2 linked regions of the Phaeacidiphilus oryzae TH49 genome follow. The main gene of each other region encodes a partner of the protein of the gene in region 2 in a complex. Links are inferred from orthologs where the notes say so. Each region holds a gene or a part of one and is shown on either strand. Other genes may lie near its edges.

Region 1 (3,252 bases), 730 kb from region 2 along the record:
CGCCCCTCGGCGCGGAGCTCGCGGTCGTAGGTGGCCTGCATCTCATGCTGCTGATTCATCGGTACTTCAAAGCCTCTCGTGGGAGGGCCGGCGGACGGCCGGTCGGGAAGCGGAGCGCGGGTTCTGACGCCGGATCAGGCGCCGAGGCGCATGCCGTGCGGCACGCGCCGTCAGGCGCCCGTGCCGCCGCCGCCCGGGACGTCCGCGGCGCTCGCCATGATGTCGTCGATGAGGCCGTACTCCTTGGCCTCCTGCGGGGTGAACCAGCGGTCGCGGTCCGAGTCCGCAGTGATCTTCTCGACCGACTGGCCGCTGTGGAAGGCGATCAGCTCGGCCATCCGGCGCTTGTTGCGGATCAGCTGCTCCGCCTGGATCCGGATGTCGGAGGCGGAACCGCCGAGGCCGGCGGAGGGCTGGTGCATCAGGATCTCGGCGTTCGGCAGCGCGAAGCGCTTGCCCTTGGCGCCGGCGGTCAGCAGGAACTGGCCCATCGAGGCCGCCAGACCCATCGCGATGGTGACCACGTCGTTCTTCACGTACTGCATGGTGTCGTAGATCGCCATGCCGGCCGTGACCGAACCGCCCGGGGAGTTGATGTAGAGGTAGATGTCCTTCTCAGGGTCCGCCGCGAGCAGCAGCAACTGGGCCGTGATCTTGTTGGCGATGTCGTCGTCGACCATCTGGCCCAGGAAGATGATGCGCTCGTTCAGCAGACGGCTGTAGACCTGGTCGCCGAGCGCGGCGCCGGCCAGATCGCCGCCGGCGGCGCGGGGGGTCGCAAGCGCGGGAGTCTCGAACTGCGGAGTGGTCACGTATCCACCTGCTCGTTGTGATGGACGGCGGCATCGGCGGCAGCTGGCGCTGCCACCGGCGTCGTCGCGACGTCTTACTTCGAAGGCCGGCAAAGGCCCGCGTGTCCGGGCCCCTCACGCGTCTTCCGCGTGGTTACCAAGGACCCTAACGCGCGGGCCTGGCCCGACCATCCCCCACGCAGAACTGTTCGCTGTGAGCGCAGGGTGACCGCCGCACGCGGGGATCCGGCGGGGGCGGTAAGCGAAGGACCCGGGTGCGCGCGCCGCGCACCCGGGTCCCTGACGCTGGATCAGCCCTCGGAGGCCTCGTCAGCGGCGGCCTCGCCGGCGGTCTCGCCCGCCTCGGCGGCGGCCACGGCCTCATCGGCGGCCTCGGTCTCGTCCTCGTCCTCGAACGAGACCTCGTTGCCCTCCGTGTCGACGACCTTGGCGCCCTCGACGACCAGCGCCAGGGCCTTGCCCCGGACGACCTCGCCGACCAGCAGCGGCACCTGGCCGCCCTGGACGACCTGCTGGGCGAACTGGTCGGGCGACATGCCGGAGGAGGCGGCACGGCGCATCAGGTGCTCGGTGAGCTCGTCCTGGCTGACCGACAGCTCCTCCTTGGACGCGATGGCGTCCAGCACGAACTGGGTCTTGATGCCCTTCTTGGCCTGCTCCTCCAGCTCGGCCTGGAGCTCCTCCTCGGTCTTCTCCTCGGTCTTGAGGTAGTCCGCGAGGGTCAGGCCGGCCGGCTCCAGCTGGTGGTGCTCCAGGTTGTGCCGACGGGACTCCAGCTCGTCCTTGAGGAGCTTCTCCGGGAAGGGCATCTCGACCTTCTCCAGGAGGGCCTCAAGGACCTTCTCCTGGGCCTGGGTGGCCTGGTCGTACTCCTTCATCCGGGTGAGCCGCTTGCGGGAGTCCTCGCGCAGCTCCTCCAGGGTGTCGAACTCGCTCGCCAGCTGCGCGAACTCGTCGTCCAGCTCCGGGAGTTCCTTCTCCTGGACGGCGGTGACCTTGACCGTCACCTCGGCGTCCCGGCCGGCCTGGGAGCCGCCCTTGAGGGTGGTGGCGAAGGTCTTGGTCTCGTCGGCCTTCAGGCCGGTCACGGCCTCGTCGATGCCGTCGATGAGCTGGCCGGAGCCGATCTCGTAGGAGACGCCGGTCGCGGTGCCGTCCTCCGGGACCTCGTCGCCGACCTTGGCCTCCAGGTCCACCACGACCACGTCGCCGGCCTGGGCGGCCCGCTCGACGGACTTGGTGGTGGCGAAGCGGTCGCGCAGCTGCTCGACGGACTTGTCGATGTCCTCGTCGCTGACCTCGACCGGGTCGACGGTCACCTCGATGGACTCGAAGTCGGGGAGCTCGACCTCCGGGCGGATGTCCACCTCGGCGGTGAACTTCAGCTCGGCGTCCTTGCCCTCGGCGAGGCTCTCGATGCCCTCCAGGCCGTCGATGTCGGGCTGGCCGATGACGTCGACCTCGGTCTCCTCGACGGCCTGCTGGTAGAAGCGCGGGAGGGCGTCGTTGACGGCCTCCTCCAGCACCACACCGCGACCGAAGCGCTGGTCGATGATGCGGGCCGGGACCTTGCCCTTCCGGAAACCCGGGACCGTGATCTGCTGGTTGATCTTCTTGTACGCCGCGTCGAGGCTGGGCTTGAGCTCCTCGAAGGGCACCTCGACGGTGAGTCGAACCCGGGTCGGGTTCAGAGTCTCCACGGCGCTCTTCACGGTTCGGTCTCCTTGGGGGCTTGCGGTGTCCGGGCTGATGCCCGGGCCATTGCATGTGTCTGCTATCTCTGCATGTCTGGCATGTCTGGGTGTGCCGGCGGTCAGAACGTCAAAGCGTGCACACGCCACACGTACACCCGCCAGCGGACCATCCTACCGGTACCACAGGAACGGGCTGCCAGTCGCATCCGGCGGGGAACGGCGACGGGCCCGCCGCGCTGTGCGACGGGCCCGCTCGCTTGCTGACCGCTCGTGCTGCTCTCACTTGTCGGGGTGACCGGATTTGAACCGACGACCTTCCGCTCCCAAAGCGGACGCGCTACCAACCTGCGCCACACCCCGTCAGGTCGAGACGTAGCGTACATGCTCCCCCGCCCGGCGCCCGGCAGATTTTCCGCAGCGCTCCGCAGCGGCGGTCCGGGGCCGCGAAAGGCCCGGAAAACGGGGGTCCGCGCGGCGGCCCGCGGCGGCCCGGGGCCCTCGTCCCCAGGCTTCCCGAGCAGCCGATCCGGCGCGCGGAACGGTACCGGCGTGCAAGCAACTGATCCGACCCGCTACGCTGTTCCCCGGTCGCCGAGGCACAGCCCCGGCGCCTGCGGGCGTAGCTCAATGGTAGAGCCCCAGTCTTCCAAACTGGCTACGCGGGTTCGATTCCCGTCGCCCGCTCGGTATGACTCGGCCCCGGGCCGGCGAGAGATCGCCGGGCCGGGGCCGGTCTCGTTTTCCGG
Region 2 (3,034 bases):
TGGGTGTAGTCGATCCGCTCGACCGCCTTGCGGATGGTCTCGCGGTAGGCCACCTGCGGCTTGCCGACGTTCGCCTCGACCTTGAACTCCCGCTTCATGCGGTCGACCAGGACGTCGAGGTGCAGCTCGCCCATGCCGGCGATGATGGTCTGCCCGGTCTCCTCGTCCGTGTGGACCTGGAAGGACGGGTCCTCCTCGGCCAGGCGCTGGATCGCGGTGCCCAGCTTCTCCTGGTCGCCCTTGGACTTCGGCTCGATGGCGACCTGGATCACCGGAGCCGGGAAGTTCATGGACTCGAGGATCACCGGGTTCGACGGGTCGCACAGGGTCTCACCGGTGGTGGTGTCCTTCAGGCCCATGACGGCGACGATGTCGCCGGCACCGACCGAGGGGATCTCCTCACGCTTGTTCGCGTGCATCCGGTAGATCTTGCCGATCCGCTCCTTGCGGCCCTTGACCGAGTTGAGCACCTGGGTGCCCGCCTCGATCTTGCCGGAGTAGACCCGGACGAAGGTCAGCTTGCCGAGGTGCGGGTCCGCGGCGATCTTGAAGGCCAGAGCCGACATCGGCTCGTCCTCGGACGCCTTGCGGAAGATCTCGGTCTCCTCGTCGCCGACCTTGTGGCCGTTGACGCCCTCGACGTCGGTCGGGGAGGGGAGGTAGCGGACGATCGCGTCGAGCAGGGGCTGGACGCCCTTGTTCTTGAACGCGGTGCCGCAGAAGACCGGGGTCAGGTTGCCCGCGATGGTCGCGCGGCGGATGCCGGCGATCAGCTGCTCCTCGGTGGGCTCCTGGCCCTCCAGGTACAGCTCCATCAGCTGGTCGTCACCCTCGGCCGCGGTCTCGAGCAGCTTGTCGCGCCACTCCTGGGCCGCGTCCGTGTGGGTGTCCGGGATGTCGACGGTGTCGTACATCTCGCCCTTGGCGGCCTCGTCGGACCAGACCAGGGCCTTCATCGACACCAGGTCGATGACGCCCTTGAAGTCCGCCTCGGCACCGATCGGGAGCTGCATGACCAGCGGGGTCGCACCCAGGCGGTCGACGATCATGTCGACGCAGCGGTGGAACTCCGCACCGACGCGGTCCAGCTTGTTCACGAAGCAGATGCGCGGAACGTTGTACCGGTCGGCCTGCCGCCACACGGTCTCGGACTGCGGCTCCACACCGGCGACGCCGTCGAACACCGTGACGGCACCGTCCAGCACGCGCAGCGAGCGCTCCACCTCGACGGTGAAGTCGACGTGGCCGGGGGTGTCGATGATGTTGATGGTGTGGTCGACGCCGTTCAGGGGCCAGTGGCAGGTCGTCGCGGCGGACGTGATGGTGATGCCGCGCTCCTGCTCCTGCTCCATCCAGTCCATCGTGGCAGCGCCCTCGTGGACTTCACCGATCTTGTAGGTCACACCGGTGTAGAACAGGATCCGCTCAGTGGTGGTGGTCTTGCCCGCGTCGATGTGCGCCATGATCCCGATGTTGCGGACCTTGGCGAGGTCAAGGGAGGAGGTTGCAGCCATGGTGGCTCGACTCTCTCTTTCTCGTACTGACGTGGGTTCGGACTACCAGCGGTAGTGCGCGAAGGCCTTGTTGGACTCGGCCATCTTGTGGGTGTCCTCGCGGCGCTTCACGGAGGCGCCCAGGCCGTTGGAGGCGTCGAGGATCTCGTTGAGCAGACGCTCGGTCATGGTCTTCTCGCGGCGGGCGCGGGAGTAGCCGACCAGCCAGCGCAGCGCCAGGGTGTTCGCCCGGCCCGGCTTGACCTCGACCGGCACCTGGTAGGTCGCACCACCGACGCGGCGGGACTTGACCTCCAGGGTCGGCTTCACGTTCTCCAGGGCGCGCTTCAGCGCGACCACCGGGTCGTTGCTGGTCTTCTCACGCACGCCCTCGAGGGCGCCGTAGACGATCCGCTCGGCGGTGGAGCGCTTGCCGTGCAGCAGGATCTTGTTGACGAGCTGCGTCACCAGCGGGGAGTTGTAAACCGGGTCGATGATGACCGGGCGCTTCGGGGCGGGGCCCTTGCGAGGCATTCTTACTTCTCCTTCTTGGCGCCGTAGCGGCTGCGGGCCTGCTTGCGGTTCTTGACACCCTGGGTGTCGAGCGAGCCGCGGATGATCTTGTAGCGCACACCCGGCAGGTCCTTCACACGACCGCCGCGCACGAGCACGATGGAGTGCTCCTGCAGGTTGTGGCCCTCGCCCGGAATGTAGGCGGTGACCTCGATCCCGCTGGTGAGGCGCACACGAGCGACCTTGCGCAGCGCCGAGTTCGGCTTCTTCGGCGTGGTGGTGTACACACGCGTGCAGACGCCACGGCGCTGGGGGGAACCCTTGAGCGCGGGCGTCTTGTTCTTCTCGACCTTGTCCTGCCGGCCCTTTCGGACCAGCTGCTGGATCGTAGGCACCGTCTCTCCGATTTCTGTGTGCCAAGCCTGGGTGAAACTAACCTGGAGCATCCGAGCGGCCGACCCACGCGGTCGGGTGTGTCGCCCCTTCTCGCCCGTCGCACGCCCGCTGCGAGCTGACACAGCAGAACGACCACGGCGTGATTACGCGGAATCCCTGCGTGCGGCGACCCATCCAGCGCCCCGGCGGCCGAACGGCCGTTGCGGTTCCCCGGCCGAAGGCCAGGGGCGGCTACGGGTGCATGCACAAGAGACCCGGGGACACCCCAGGCACAAGGTCAGAGCGTACCCAGCCCTGGGGCGCCGGTCAAAACACATACGGCGCCGCAGGTCAAAGCGGTCCACCGGACGGCCGCCGACCTGCCGCGGGGAGCTCGGCGGCCGCCCCGCGGGGTCTCGGGTCTATGGAGTCGGACTCACCGTAGCCGCGATCGGCCGCCGTACGGAAGGGGGCCGCGCCCGTCCGCCCGCCCGGCGGCTCAGCGACCGGGCGGCACCCCGTGCGAGCCAAGCGCCACCCCGGCGATCACCAGCAGCACCAGCACCAGCGACCAGCCGGCGACCGCCAGCCAGCCGAGCGCCACCCCGGCGTTGGCCATCCCCTCGCCCTGCTCCCCGCGTTCGCGGATCTGC

What was found.
Region 1: the proteins of rpsG (region 2) and tig are in contact, whole or in part, in a crystal structure (PDB 3GTY), measured with the Thermotoga maritima proteins. The link is inferred for Phaeacidiphilus oryzae TH49 from one-to-one orthologs. Residues at the interface, in WP_004081843.1 of Thermotoga maritima: Lys34, Lys52, Lys55, Glu59, Arg62, Gln63, Glu66, Asn67, Lys69, Val71, Arg95, Ala109, Lys110, Lys111, Gly112, Arg113, Pro114, Glu117, Glu121, Ile124, Ala125, Tyr127, Asn128, Asn129, Thr130, Gly131, Lys135, Asp139, Arg142, Met143; in WP_004081061.1 of Thermotoga maritima: Glu122, Val124, Val129, Leu130, Tyr133, Glu188, Gly259, Ile262, Tyr263, Glu266, Ser270, Glu273, Gln274, Glu277, Arg308, Gln311, Ile312, Ser315, Tyr316, Glu325, Arg329, Arg336, Leu363, Phe366, Trp367, Arg373, Leu377, Arg381, Leu384, Glu387.

What each region holds. Positions count from the first base shown.
Region 1 is NZ_JQMQ01000005.1:4,983,385-4,986,636, reverse strand. What follows is about bases 314-3,252. They hold tig (trigger factor), read right to left. Parts: upstream 2,525-3,252; coding sequence 1,103-2,524; downstream 314-1,102. Other genes in these bases: BS73_RS25775 (ATP-dependent Clp protease proteolytic subunit), read right to left, coding at 314-812. Outside these bases: BS73_RS25780 (ATP-dependent Clp protease proteolytic subunit), read right to left, coding at 1-59; more of BS73_RS25775, read right to left, coding at 171-313. UniProt on the Bacillus subtilis protein: Involved in protein export. Acts as a chaperone by maintaining the newly synthesized protein in an open conformation. Functions as a peptidyl-prolyl cis-trans isomerase.
Region 2 is NZ_JQMQ01000005.1:4,257,799-4,260,832, reverse strand. Bases 293-3,013 are described here. They hold rpsG (30S ribosomal protein S7), read right to left. Parts: upstream 2,028-3,013; coding sequence 1,557-2,027; downstream 293-1,556. Other genes in these bases: BS73_RS22660 (DUF1707 and DUF4190 domain-containing protein), read right to left, coding at 2,881-3,013; rpsL (30S ribosomal protein S12), read right to left, coding at 2,030-2,401; fusA (elongation factor G), read right to left, coding at 293-1,514. Outside these bases: more of fusA, read right to left, coding at 1-292; more of BS73_RS22660, read right to left, coding at 3,014-3,034.